One region of the Buttiauxella sp. WJP83 genome, then DNA from elsewhere that is predicted to be linked to it. Evidence: riboswitches for the same ligand, from Rfam matches in the RefSeq annotation. Region 1 holds a riboswitch; the other holds the start of a gene.
The links. A riboswitch is a leader RNA that binds a small molecule or an ion and turns the genes downstream of it on or off. The one in region 1 is predicted to bind thiamine pyrophosphate.
Positions count from the first base shown of each region.

Region 2: another riboswitch for thiamine pyrophosphate. It lies ahead of thiB (thiamine ABC transporter substrate binding subunit); the one in region 1 lies ahead of thiC (phosphomethylpyrimidine synthase ThiC).

Region 1 is NZ_CP110080.1:4,396,553-4,403,887, forward strand. It holds gene nudC (NAD(+) diphosphatase) at 1-716, opposite strand, end outside; gene rsd (sigma D regulator) at 938-1,441, shown strand; TPP riboswitch at 1,493-1,614, shown strand; gene thiC (phosphomethylpyrimidine synthase ThiC) at 1,703-3,604, shown strand; gene thiE (thiamine phosphate synthase) at 3,604-4,239, shown strand; gene OH773_RS20310 (HesA/MoeB/ThiF family protein) at 4,232-4,987, shown strand; gene thiS (sulfur carrier protein ThiS) at 4,971-5,171, shown strand; gene thiG (thiazole synthase) at 5,173-5,952, shown strand; gene thiH (2-iminoacetate synthase ThiH) at 5,952-7,073, shown strand; gene OH773_RS20330 (SIS domain-containing protein) at 7,150-7,335, opposite strand, start outside.
Region 2 is NZ_CP110080.1:713,027-720,361, forward strand. It holds gene thiP (thiamine/thiamine pyrophosphate ABC transporter permease ThiP) at 1-1,469, opposite strand, end outside; gene thiB (thiamine ABC transporter substrate binding subunit) at 1,445-2,428, opposite strand; TPP riboswitch at 2,465-2,564, opposite strand; gene sgrR (HTH-type transcriptional regulator SgrR) at 2,590-4,260, opposite strand; gene sgrT (glucose uptake inhibitor SgrT) at 4,474-4,635, shown strand; gene OH773_RS03395 (sugar efflux transporter) at 4,883-6,061, shown strand; gene hemW (radical SAM family heme chaperone HemW) at 6,097-7,233, opposite strand; gene OH773_RS03405 (XTP/dITP diphosphatase) at 7,226-7,335, opposite strand, start outside.

The DNA of each region.
Region 1 (7,335 bases):
GTACCCGGTGGTGGCAATAACGGCAATTGATCGTAGCGATACCAGCCTGCATCCAGTAACTCTTTCGGGTCGATTTCAATCTCACCGCTATGATATTCCGCCATAAATGCGGTCATCAAGGACTGCGGGAACGGCCATGGCTGGGAAGTGACGTAGCGTAAGTTCTTCACGCGAATACTGCTTTCTTCCATGACTTCCCTCGCCACGGCTTGTTCGAGGGTTTCCCCGACTTCGACAAACCCCGCCAGCACGGTGTAAATCCCATTGCGATGACGCGTATGTTGGGCAAGCAGGATATGGTCGTCACGGCGAATGGCCACAATGATGCACGGCGAGATTTGCGGATAGTAACGTTCACGGCAGTGGCTACATAACATGGCCCATTCCGTTTTGCTGACGTGCATTTCATGCCCACAGTAGCCACAGAATTTATGCGAGCGGTAGAATTCCGCTAATTGCACACCGCGACCCGCCAGCTGGAATAATCCCACATCCTGATCGATAACCTGACGCACCGATCCCATATCCGTCCGGCGATTTTGTCGCACAAGCCATACAGGTTCATTTTCCCACTCACCGATGGGCATCCCAACAGCGCCATCGAGCTGAAAATTTTGTGCCACTCCGTGAGGGAGCTCACCTTTTGGCAACCACAATTTTTGTTCATGACTGACGATAAACCAGCCCTGATCTAACTTTTGAATTACACGTTCCATAACCTGGTGCACATCCCCGAGTTCGCTGGTATAAACAAATGGTCGTAACAATTTTGGGTACGTTTGCGTTACATCTTTCACTCTAAATAGTTCGAGTTGCAGGTAGGCGGCAAATGAACGCATCCCGATGAGCTTACTTGAGTAAGTGATTCGGGTAAGTGAGTGCAGCCAACACCCCTGCAACTTGAAATATGACGAGTAAATAACTCACGGAGTCAATCATGCTTAACCAGTTAGAGAATCTGACTGAGCGCGTTGGTGGTAGTAATGAGTTAATCGACCAATGGCTTCATGCCCGCAAACATTTATTGGTGGCTTATTACAATATGGTTGGGATCAAGCCTAACAAGGATTCCCATACCGCGCTCAATGAAAAGGCTCTGGATAATTTTTGCCACAACTTGGTGGATTATCTGTCTGCCGGCCATTTTAATATTTATGAACGTATTATCAGCGAAATGGAAGGCAACAGCCCACTTTTTGCTGCCACCCATCTTTACCCACAGCTTGAAGCCAATACCCAGCAAATCATGGATTTCTACGATACGCATCTTGAAAGCGCTATCGATGACGATAACTACATTGAGTTCCAGAAAGCCTTGTCCGGCATCGGCGAAGCACTGGAATCACGTTTTTCGCTGGAAGATAAACTCATTCAATTGGCGTACGACCACGATTTAGATGACAGTGCTAACAATACCCGCGGTCTTGCACGCCCGGCTTGAGTTCTGCCCTGTTAACGAGTAGTTTACAACCCGACCCGTAGCAATACGGGTTTCTTCTTGTCGGAGTGCCGAGTGCTTACTGTTATGGTAAAGCACCGGCTGAGACCGTTAATTCGGGATCCGCGGAACCTGATCAGGCTAATACCTGCGAAGGGAACAAGAGTAATTCTGCTTTTGGGTTCACCCGTGCGCGGGCGGTCCACATTCATTACTCCTCCGTTGTTCTGACAAGCCACTTCCTGATAATTACTGGAATGAGCTATGTCTACCACTGAAAAAAAACTCAACCGCCGCGAGCAGCGCGCCGCAGCCCAACATTTTATCAATACCCTGGAAGGCACGGCTTTCCCCAACTCTCAGCGTATTTATCTCACTGGCTCTCGCGATGATATCCGCGTGCCCATGCGCGAAATTCAATTAAGCCCGACCGCAACCGGCGGCAGTAAAGAAAACCCACAATTTACGCCTAACGACGCCATCCCCGTTTATGACACATCTGGCGCATATGGCGATCCGGCTATCATCATTGACGTACTGCGCGGGCTTGATCCTCTTCGAGCCAACTGGATTACTGAGCGTGATGATTGCGAAATCCTGACTGACCGTAGCTCTGCCTATACCAAAGAGCGTCTGGCCGATGACGGTCTGGACGAATTGCGATTTGAAACGCAACTCACGCCTAAGCGCGCAAAAACTGGGAAAACAGTCACGCAACTGCACTATGCGCGCAAGGGGATAGTGACGCCGGAAATGGAGTTCATCGCAATTCGTGAAAATATGGGCCGTGAACGAATCCGCGACCAGGTTTTACGCCACCAGCATCCGGGCCAGGGGTTTGGCGCTCGTCTTCCTGAAAATATCACACCAGAATTTGTGCGCGACGAAGTTACGGCGGGACGCGCAATTATCCCCGCCAACATTAATCACCCGGAATCCGAACCGATGATTATCGGGCGTAATTTCCTGGTCAAAGTGAACGCCAATATCGGTAATTCGGCGGTCACCTCTTCCATCGAAGAAGAAGTAGAAAAACTGGTGTGGTCCACGCGTTGGGGTGCAGATACCGTAATGGACTTGTCCACTGGACGCTATATCCACGAAACCCGCGAATGGATTCTGCGTAACAGCCCGGTGCCGATTGGCACAGTACCTATTTACCAGGCACTGGAAAAAGTCAGCGGTATCGCCGAAAACCTCACCTGGGAAATGTTCCGCGACACATTGCTGGAACAAGCCGAGCAAGGTGTCGATTACTTCACTATTCACGCTGGCGTGCTGCTGCGCTATGTGCCGATGACAGCCAAACGCCTCACCGGGATTGTCTCACGCGGCGGCTCGATTATGGCGAAATGGTGTTTGTCACATCATCAGGAAAACTTCCTGTACGAACATTTCCGTGAGATCTGCGAAATCTGCGCCGCTTATGACGTTTCGCTCTCTTTAGGCGATGGCCTGCGCCCGGGTTCCATTCAAGATGCCAACGATGAAGCCCAATTCTCGGAGCTACACACTCTCGGCGAACTGACCAAAATTGCCTGGGAATATGACGTCCAGGTGATGATTGAAGGCCCCGGGCATGTGCCGATGCAGATGATTCGCCGCAACATGACCGAAGAACTGGAACATTGCCACGAAGCGCCGTTCTATACGCTCGGCCCGCTGACGACCGATATCGCACCGGGTTACGACCACTTCACATCAGGTATTGGCGCAGCGATGATCGGCTGGTTTGGCTGCGCGATGCTGTGTTACGTCACGCCAAAAGAGCATCTCGGCCTGCCAAACAAAGAAGATGTTAAACAGGGGCTAATAACCTACAAAATTGCGGCACACGCCGCAGACCTGGCAAAAGGCCACCCTGGCGCGCAAATCCGCGATAACGCCATGTCAAAAGCACGCTTCGAATTCCGTTGGGAAGACCAGTTTAATCTGGCGCTCGACCCGTTTACCGCGCGAGCCTATCACGATGAAACGCTGCCGCAGGAATCCGGAAAAGTCGCGCATTTCTGTTCGATGTGCGGGCCAAAATTCTGCTCAATGAAAATCTCCCAGGAAGTCCGCGATTTCGCAGCCAAACAAGCCATTGAAGTCGGACTGGAGGATATGTCGCAAACCTTCCGGGCAAAAGGTGGCGAAATTTACCTGCGTCAGGAGGAAGTGTGATGAAACACCCTGCATTTCCCCTCGTTCCCCGGCGTCTGGGTCTGTATCCGGTGGTGGATAGCGTGGAATGGATTGCCCGTTTACTGGAAGCTGGCGTGCGTACTATTCAACTGCGCATCAAAGATAAGCATGACGAAGACGTAGAGGCCGACATTGTTGCCGCCATCAAGCTGGGCCAACAATACGAAGCTCGTCTGTTTATCAATGATTACTGGAAGTTGGCGATAAAACACCGCGCTTACGGCGTGCATCTGGGCCAGGAAGATATGGATGTCGCAAATCTTGATGCTATTCGCGATGCGGGTTTGCGCCTCGGAATCTCCACTCATGACAACATGGAAATGGACCGAGCCCTCGAGGCGCGCCCTTCTTACATCGCGCTGGGTCATGTTTTCCCCACCAATACCAAGCAGATGCCTTCATCTCCGCAAGGGATTACGCAACTTGCAAAACACATCAAAACGCTGGGTGATTACCCTACCGTAGCCATTGGCGGGATTAGCATTGAACGCGTTCCTTCAGTGCTCGCAACGGGCGTAGGAAGTGTTGCCGTGGTGAGCGCGATTACTCAGGCTCCAGACTGGCAAGCCGCCACCGCACAATTACTGTCACTGGTGGGGGCTGGCGATGAATGATGCGGATTTCATGCGTTACAGCCGTCAGCTTTTACTTGAGGACGTGGCTGTTGAAGGGCAGCAAAAGCTGCTCGCCAGCAAAGTTCTTATTGTTGGGCTCGGTGGGCTGGGCTCCCCTGCCGCTTTATACCTGGCGGCGGCGGGCGTTGGCACACTGATTCTTGCCGACGATGACACGGTGCATATCAGTAACTTACAACGCCAGATTTTGTTTACTTCAAACGATCTCGATCAGCCTAAATCTCGAGTCGCCCAGCGCCATCTTCAGCAACTCAATCCTGATATCGATCTGCACATTATCAGTGAACGTCTTGAAGGAAATTTGCTGATTCAGGCAGTGCGCGGCGTCGATTTGGTTCTCGATTGTAGCGACAATATGGCGACGCGCCACGCAGTCAACGCCGCCTGCGTCGAACAGAGCAAACCGCTGATTTCCGCCAGCGCGGTAGGATTTGGCGGGCAGCTTATGGTTCTCACACCCCCATGGGAAAATGGGTGTTATCGCTGTGTCTGGCCGGATGAACATGAACCAGAACGTAACTGCCGAACCGCAGGGATTATCGGTCCCGTGGTCGGCGTGATGGGAACATTGCAGGCACTTGAGGCGATTAAATTGCTCACGGGTATCGTTCCAGCCACGGGGTCTTTACGTCTGTTTGATGCTCGCCAACACAGTTGGCGCAAGCTCACCATGCAGAAAGCTAAAGAATGCCCGGTATGCGGAGGGCACGATGCGCATTCATTTTAATGATGAACCGATGCAGTGCGCGGGCAACCTGACACTGGAAAAGCTTCTGGAACAATTGCGTGTACTAAAACCTGGAATAGCTCTGGCTATCAATCAGACGATTGTCCCACGCGAGCAATGGGAGACTCATTTATTGAATGATGGCGACCAAATCTTGCTTTTTCAGGCCATTGCCGGGGGTTAACATGCTCAAGATTGCAGATAAAACTTTCTCTTCGCGCCTGTTCACTGGCACCGGTAAGTTCTCCTCACCGCAGGCCATGGTCGAAGCCATCCGCGCCTCGGGTTCGCAATTAGTGACCATGGCGATGAAACGCGTCGATTTGCGTAATCATAACGATGCGATTCTCACTCCTCTGCTCGAGGCTGGCGTGCAACTGCTACCAAACACTTCTGGAGCGAAAAATGCTGAGGAGGCGATTTTTGCTGCACAACTCGCACGTGAAGCGCTAGGCACTCACTGGGTAAAACTGGAAATTCACCCAGATGCTCGCTATCTCTTACCTGATCCGATTGAAACACTGAAAGCGGCCGAGAAACTCGTCAAATTAGGCTTTGTTGTTTTGCCTTATTGCGGTGCCGATCCGGTTTTGTGCAAGCGGCTTGAGGAAACAGGATGCGCGGCAGTCATGCCACTTGGCGCACCGATTGGGTCTAATCAGGGCTTACAAACCCGCGCATTTTTGGAAATTATTATTGAGCAGGCTCAGGTGCCGGTGGTGGTTGATGCGGGTATCGGTGCGCCTAGCCACGCCGCCGATGCGCTGGAAATGGGGGCATCGGCTGTACTGGTGAATACCGCGATTGCTGTAGCGCGAGATCCCGTGCAGATGGCGCATGCTTTCCGACTTGCCGTTGAAGCAGGTTCGATAGCCGCACAGTCCGGATTGGGAACTCGCCACCAGCAGGCGCAGGCTTCTAGCCCATTGACGCAGTTCCTGCAATTCAGCCAGGAGGGGACGTAATGGGCGGAACCTTTACTGATCGCTGGCGTGAACTCGACTGGGATGACATCACTTTACGCATCAACAGCAAAACAGCCCTTGATGTAGAGCGTGCATTGAGCGCCCGCAAAATCACCCGCGACCATCTTATGGCGCTGCTTTCTCCGGCTGCCAGCCAGTATCTTGAACCTCTCGCACAGCAGGCGCAGCAATTAACTCGCCAGCGTTTTGGCAACACAGTGAGTTTTTACGTGCCGTTGTATCTCTCCAACCTCTGCGCTAATGATTGTACATACTGTGGTTTTTCGATGAGTAACAAGCTCAAACGTAAAACACTGGATGAACAAGAAATTGAACGAGAGTGCGAGGCAATTCGCAAACTCGGTTTTGAGCATTTGCTGTTGGTGACCGGCGAACACCAGACCAAAGTGGGCATGGATTATTTCCGTCAACACCTCCCCGCCATTCGCCGCCAGTTCAGCTCGCTGCAAATGGAAGTGCAGCCGCTGAATGAACAGGAATATGCCGAGCTCAAAACGCTGGGGCTGGATGGCGTGATGGTTTATCAGGAAACCTATCATCAGGCGGTTTACGCGCAGCATCATTTGCGCGGTAACAAGCAAGATTTCTTCTGGCGTCTGGAAACACCAGACAGACTAGGCCGCGCGGGGATAGACAAAATCGGCCTTGGCGCGTTGATTGGTTTATCGGATAGCTGGCGTACTGACTGTTTTATGGTGGCGGAGCATTTGCTGTGGCTGCAACAGAACTATTGGCAAAGCCGTTATTCGATTTCGTTTCCGCGTTTACGTCCCTGTACGGGCGGTGTAGAACCGGCATCAATCATGACGGAAAGCCAACTGGTGCAGGTGATATGTGCCTTTCGTCTACTGTCGCCAGACGTAGAACTTTCGCTTTCTACGCGCGAATCCCCCTGGTTCCGGGATCATATGATTCCGCTCGCGATTAATAACGTCAGCGCCTTTTCCAAAACTCAGCCGGGAGGCTATGCCGATAATCATCCAGAGCTTGAGCAGTTTGCACCGCACGACGGGCGTACACCGACTGAGGTCGCCGCTGCTCTAACACGTTCAGGTTTGCAGCCGGTCTGGAAGGATTGGGACAGTTTTTTGGGGCGGTAACACCGCCCCATCCTCTTTTATACCCAAAATAATTCGAGTGACAGGCAGGCTGCCAACGCACATGTAACTTGAAGTATTAAGGGTATACGGTCACTTTGGCGACCTTAGCCACTTTGCCATCACTAGAAGGCGTGTCCGGTGTCACGCCTAATTCAATCGCGCTATAAAGCCCGGCCAGTTGCGCGAACACCACATAAATTAACGCAGCCCAGGATTCGTGGTAATCCACCAGTTCAGGAGCAGCAAAATGGAAATAGCGATC
Region 2 (7,335 bases), 1.0 Mb from region 1:
GTGCGGAAATCCTCATTGCCAAACAAAGCCACGACACCGAAATCGCCAATCGATAACACACAAGCAAACGCCAGTGCCTGCGCCAGTGGGCGTTTGAGTGCGCGTAACTCGATAAAACGCAGACGGTTTACGCCACTAATATTTAACGACTGGCAAAGCCTGGTATAGCGTTCAGCAACGTCCAGCATGGGGTTTTCCAGCACTTTTAGTGCGTAGGGGATTGCCATCAGCGCATTAGTGAAAATCACGATGCCATCAGCCGTTTGCGGTAAACCCACGGTGCTATTGAGGAGCAGGAAAAAGCCGGTCGCCAGCACGATACCGGGCATTGCCAGAATCAACATTCCGCTAAGTTCCAGCGCCTGGCCTGCAAAGGTGCGGTTACGCAGGCGTAACTCCCGCGAGCTCCACAGCAACATTACCGTAATTATCACGCAGATTAATCCGGCACCTACGGCAATTCGTAATGAGGTGAACAATGCCTGCCAAAGCACCGGCTGTGACAACACAGCGCTAAAGCCACTATTGAGGCCATCAATCATCACCGCCAACAATGGTGGCAGTAACAGTAACAGCGCGAGGATGATGAGCCCCGCGTCGCACAGTTTACGACGCAGGTTATCCTGACGGTCGCGCCAGCCGTGCATCAGGCTATTCCCCACGGGAATTGCTCTGCTAAGTCGCTGGCTTAATAGCACCAACGCTAAACAGCAGACCATCTGGATCATCGCAAGCAAGGCTGCTCGAGCGGGATCGTAGTCGTAGCTCAGCGCCTGGAAAATCGCCAGCTCGATGGTAGTCGCTTGTGGCCCACCGCCTAGCGAGAGCACGGTGGCAAAGCTTGCAAAACAGAGCATAAAAATCAGCGCTGCCGCCGGGAGAATCTGGCGGCGCAGCCAGGGCCATTCCACAAAGCGGAAGAAATTCCAGCCCTGCATCCCGAGTTGTGCGGCAACCTGTCGCTGTTCGCTGGGGATATTTTCTAATGCCTGAAGCAGCAAACGTGTCGCCATTGGCATGTTAAAAAAGACGTGTGCTAATAAAATGCCTTTTAAACCGTAGGGCGAGAAGGTCCACTCGATTCCCAACCCTGCGCATAGCGAGGCCAGCCAACCTTCGCGCCCGTACACTGTCAGAATACCGAATACCGCCACCAGCACCGGCAAAACCAGCGTCATCGCGCACAGCCGTAAAAGGGCTAAACGACCAGGGAAACGGCGACGATAGAGCGCACGAGCCAGAAAAATTGCCGGGAATACGGAAAGTGCGGCGGAGAGAAACGCCTGCCAGAACGAGAAACGCAGTACGTGCCACAAATAGCTATCCTGCATCAGGGCGCGGATATCTGTTTGCGGCGCGTTAAACCACAGCGCCATAAAAGCCGCCAGGGCTACGGCCACCACCAGTGTGGCGGCACAAAGCCCTGGGATCAGCCAGCCGGGAATTAGCGGCTGACGGCGCGTTGCCATTCGCTAATCCAGTTGGCGCGTTGTTTAGAGACTTCTTGCGCGCTGTACTCAAGGGTGTTCTGCGGTTTGACCAGGCCATTAAAGCCTTCAGGCAATTTCACATCGGTCACAGGGTACATCCAGTTTCCCGTCGCAACGGTATTCTGGAAGCCGGGTGAGGTGATAAAAGCCATGAACTTTTCAGCCAGTTCCGGCTGTTTGCTTGACGCCAGACGTCCGGCAACTTCCACCTGCAAATAGTGGCCTTCGCTAAAATTAGCCGCTGCGTAGTTATCTTTTTTCTCTTCGATAATGTGATAAGCCGGAGAAGTGGTGTAACTCAGCACCAAATCGCCTTCACCTTTCAGGAACAGACCATAGGCTTCGCTCCAGCCTTTAGTCACGGTGACGGTTTTCTTCGCCAGTTTTTGCCACGCTTCAGGCGACTTGTCGCCATACACTTTTTGCATCCATAACAGCAAGCCCAGGCCCGGCGTGCTGGTGCGCGGATCCTGATAAATCACTTTCCACTTTTGGTCGCTTTCGACCAGCTCTTTCAGGCTTTTCGGCGGGTTCTTCAGTTTGTTTTTATCGTAGACGAAAGCGAAATAGCCGTAATCGAACGGCACGAAGGTCTCGTTGCTCCAGCCGCCAGGGACTTTCAACGCACTGATGTTTGTTTTGCTCGGTGCAAATAATTTCGTCTGGGTGGCCGCTTCCAGAAGGTTGTTATCCAGCCCCAGAACGACATCAGCTTTACTGTTTTTACCTTCCATTCGGATGCGATTAAGCAACGAAACGCCATCTTCGAGTGCGACGAATTTCAGCTCGCAATTACAGTCCGCTTCAAAGGCCTTTTTCACCGCAGGACCTGGCCCCCAGTCGGCGGCAAAAGAGTCGTAGGTATAAACAGTCAGCAGGGGTTTGGCAAAAACAGGTGCTGCGATGAGCGCAAGCAACGGCAATAATTTTTTGAACACTTTGCACCTCTTGGGATTAGGGGTGGCAAAGGACTTTGAGAAATGAGCCTCAAATCCCTTCGCCGGCGTTATCCGGATCAGGTTCGACGGGTATTATCTCAGCCAGACTTTCGCCTTAGCACCCCGTTGAGAACGCGTGCATTGTAGAGATTTTGTAAATATTACGAAAGAGGTATTGGTTCTGGTGGTGCAAACCATGCCGACTTAAAGTCGAACCATCCCAACGTGTTCATTCTCACACCGCGCATACTGCGTTGTCCTTCAATGCGCAACCAGTGGTGGATTAACGGCAAAATATCATTATTTTCCACGCGACTCTGGCACCACTCAGGCAGAGAAAGCTCTCCGTTATGCCATTTACCCGTATCCGTTTCCCAGTCAATGGCGAGGCATTTTTGAATCAACGGCACTTCATAAAGGTGCGAATAGAGTGAAAACTCTAACGGTAGAGTGAAGTTCGCGCTATTAAGCCAGATATCACTTTCAGCATCCCCCTGATGCCACTCTTCATAGCTCACCTCTTGCACCACAAGCTCTACACCCACGCGCGCCAGCAGCTCTTCCATGAATTTAGCTATCACCCGATGCTCAACGTGATCGCGATAAAATGTCAGCGTAACGGACTCCAGCCCGGCGGGTTTTTCGAGTGTCGGCTGGGGGCGTGCATGGTGCCAGCGCGGTAGCAGTCCGTAGGCTGGGAACCAATATTGCTGATTTTGGGCGCCTGCGCTGTAAAGCAGATGGATCGGTGCCAGAACATGGCTCAACCAACGGCGTACTTCTGTATTGCTACCCAATGTTGAGCGGCTATCGAACAAAATATAGTAGCAGCCTTCTTCGAGACGACTTTCGATGGCTTTCTCACTGTCGGGCATTCCTGACAATTGCACCGCACAACTGATTTCTTCACCAATTTCCGGCAGCACCCAAAAATTGACCTCGTCAATCAATGCCCGATAACCGAAGTAATCATCGTAGGCCTGAATTTTCAGCTGATTGGTGTTGTTGCGTACCACCGAATACGGGCCGGTGCCGACCGGCTGACGAGCAAAATTGGTTAAGGTCTGCCATTCGCGCGGCAGGATCATCGCATTGACGCTGCCCAGTAACCACGGTAGCCATTTGTCGGGTTGTGAGAGGGTGATATCCAGCGTCCAGGCTGTAGGCGAGGTAATTTCCTTAATATGCGAATAAAGCGGCAAAGTGCTGATACGTTGCAAGGATGTCGTCACATCCAGCATATCCAACTCACGCCCATGGTGAAAATGAATGCCGGGGCGAAGATAAAAACGCCAATGTAATGGGGAAATTTGTTGCCAGTGGTGGGCAATATCCGCTTCCAGTTCCCCATTTTCCTCATTTATACGGATAAGCCCGCTGAAAATTTGCCGGGCAATATGAGTTTCTGAACGACGTAGAGCGGAACCGGGTAACAGATTTAGCAGTGGGCGGTAGTAGAGAACGCGCAGTATATGCCGCCCTTGCCGAAAGCTTCGACCAAGATGAGAAATCAGCATCTGGCGAACGGCAGCTTTATCGCCAACGATCTGCACCAGTTGATCAATCCTGTCCTGCTCAAGCAGATCTTCTGCGCGCTGTTGCTGGAGCGCAAGGCCTGTGTACAAAAACTCAAGCTTTGATCGCTTGCCGCGCCCGGCTTCGGCTTGCCAGCTTAACCAGCCATTTTCCTGCATCGCACTGAGTAACGTCCGCATATGTCGGCGGGAGCAATTCAGCAAATCGGCCAAATCATTCAACGTCGTTTCTTGCGGCTTTCCTTCGAAGCTTTGCCACAGACGGATGAACTGTTGTTGTAGACGACCACTAGACATATACCCTTCATCCTTCAAGTTGCAGGGGTGTTGGCTGCGTTTGCTCACCCCAGTCACTTACTCAAGTAAGCTCCTGGGGATTCCCTCCCTTGCCGCCTACCTGCAACTCGAATGCTAAAGGGTAGAAAAGAGGAACTCCCGGCAGAAACTCATCAATTTAACTTTCCTCATATTACGCCAATAATCATCAACGATGAAAGCGAGGAGGTACATATGAAACGGTCACCGGTTGTTAAGTTTTATCAACAGTATTTTGCCGCAACACAAAGTGTTTCTGCTGGATGGCTGGCTCGCCAGACAGCGTCGCAACGTCTGAGGATGCTCGAGGACTTAATGCAGTGGGAAGTGAACACTTCCGCAACCGTGAAGTACTAACTCGTTGATTCATGTGTGACTGAGAATTGGTGATGTTCACCAGGCCAGTGGTTTTTACCGCTGGCTTTTTTATACCCGTCATACTTCAAGCCGCAGGGGTGTTGGCTGCACTCACAAACCCCAGTCACTTACTTTAGTAAGCTCCTGGGAATTTGCTCCCTTGCCGCCTACCTGCAACTTGAATTATTTAGGGTATAGTGGACGGCTTGCACATTTATCACCCGCTCAAGCAAAAGGATCTCTCTGCATGGCCTGGTTTCTGACAAAAGGACGACGCCTGAATCCGGTTTACACAGCATTTATGCTAGTGGCTTTTATGATGGGCATCGCGGGGGCACTTCAGGCACCTACGCTGAGCCTGTTTTTAACGCGTGAAGTGCAAGTGCGGCCATTCTGGGTCGGGTTGTTTTATACCGTCAACGCGATAGCCGGTATTCTGGTCAGTCTGATGCTGGCGAAGCGCTCTGATAGCCGGGGCGACAGACGAAAGCTGATTATGGTTTGCTGTGCGATGGCCGTGGCAAACTGCATTTTGTTTGCTTTTAACCGTCATTATCTGACGCTAATTACCCTGGGCGTCATGTTTGCCTCCATTGCTAACACGGCAATGCCGCAAATCTTCGCCCTGGCCCGCGAGTATGCAGATAGATCCGCACGTGAAGTGGTGATGTTCAGCTCGATAATGCGTGCCCAGCTGTCGCTTGCCTGGGTCATTGGCCCGCCGTTGTCGTTTATGCTGGCGTTAAACTACGGCTTTACCACCATGTTTCTTATTGCGGCGGGGATTTTTGTTATCTCGCTGGCGCTCATCTTCTTCGCACTTCCGTCGGTTGAGCGAATTGAACAGCCCGCCGATCTGGCGCTTACCGAAGTCAGCGGCTGGAAAGACAAGAACGTCCGCATGTTGTTCATTGCCTCAATGCTGATGTGGACCTGCAACACCATGTACATCATTGATATGCCGCTGTGGGTCAGCAGTGATTTAGGGCTTCCGGAATCGCTGGCAGGACTGCTGATGGGGACGGCGGCGGGGCTTGAAATCCCGGCGATGATCCTTGCGGGCTATTATGTGAAGCGTTTTGGTAAGCGGCGCATGATGGTGATTGCGGTGGCAGCGGGCGTGTTGTTCTACGTCGGGCTGATTTTGTTCCACAGCCGCACGGCGCTGTTGTTGCTCCAGTTGTTTAACGCGGTGTTTATTGGCATTGTCGCCGGGATTGGAATGCTATGGTTCCAGGATTTAATGCCGGGCAGGCCGGGGTCGGCAACCACATTATTTACCAACAGTATTTCTACCGGCGTGATTCTGGCTGGCGTGTTGCAAGGGGCGCTCGCGGAGAGTTTCGGGCATTATTCGGTGTATTGGTTAATTGCAGGATTGGCGGTGTTGGCGTTGATTTTGACCAGCAGGGTCAAAAACATTTAAAAGATATCGGGGCGGCTATTCGCCCCGATATTTGATTACTCGGCCAGGAAAATCTCTAATAGCGAATTCAAAAACAGCTTACCGTGCTCGGTTATCTGCCAGTAATCTTCAGTTTCTACCAGATAATTTTTAGCAATTGCTTCATCCAGCTGCGCACGGATCACCGTTTCGTCCAGCCCGGTATACAGGCTAAATTCATTGCGTGGTGCGGCTTCCAGCAGGCGGAAACGGTTCATAAAGAACTCGAACGGTTTATCCGCTTGCTCAACATCGTGCTGGCGATCGAGGTATTTGCCTTCCATATAGCCACGCGGGTGGCGCGTTTTGGCGGTACGCATGATGCGCCCGTCTTCGAACGTCACTTTACCGTGTGCGCCACAGCCAATTCCCAGGTAGTCGCCAAAACGCCAGTAGTTCAGGTTGTGCTGACACTGATAGCCCGGTTTTGCGTAGGCCGAGGTTTCGTATTGCTGATAACCCGCAGCCGTCAGCAGTTTGTCGCCCTGTTCGAAAATATCCCACAGCGCGTCGTCGTCCGGCAGTTTTGGCGGACGTGAGCTAAACAGCGTATTAGGCTCAATTGTCAGCTGATACCAGGAAAGATGCGGTGGATTCAGCTCAATGGCCTGTCGCAAATCATCCAGCGCCTCTTCCAGCGACTGGTCTGGCAAACCGTGCATCAAATCCAGATTGAAACTACGCAGCCCTAATCCGCTAGCCAGATTTGCCGCACGTTTCGCTTCACCGGAATCATGGATTCGGCCCAGGCGTTTGAGTTTTGTCTCGCTAAAACTCTGCACACCGATAGAAATGCGGTTCACGCCAGCACGTTGATAGCCAACGAAGCGGTCGGCCTCAACGGTGCCAGGATTCGCTTCCATGGTAATTTCTGCATCAGCTGCCAGCGGCAGGCGCGCACGCACGCCATCGAGCAACGTTTGCATCGCCTCGCTTGAAAGCAAGCTAGGCGTACCGCCACCAATAAAGATGGTCTTTATTTCACGTCCTTGTGCCATTGGCGCGTCGTTGTCCAGATCGCGCAACAGGTGGGCGACATACTCGTCATGCGGGACGTCGCCTTTTAGTGCATGAGAATTGAAGTCACAGTAGGGGCACTTCTGCACGCACCACGGGATGTGAATATAGAGACTCAGTGGTGGCAAATTAGCCATTTTTCATTGCTTCCAGTAACAGTTTTAGTGCTTGCCCACGGTGGGAAATCGCGCGTTTTTCATCACGAGTGAGTTCAGCCGCAGTTTTGCCCTCGGTAGTGA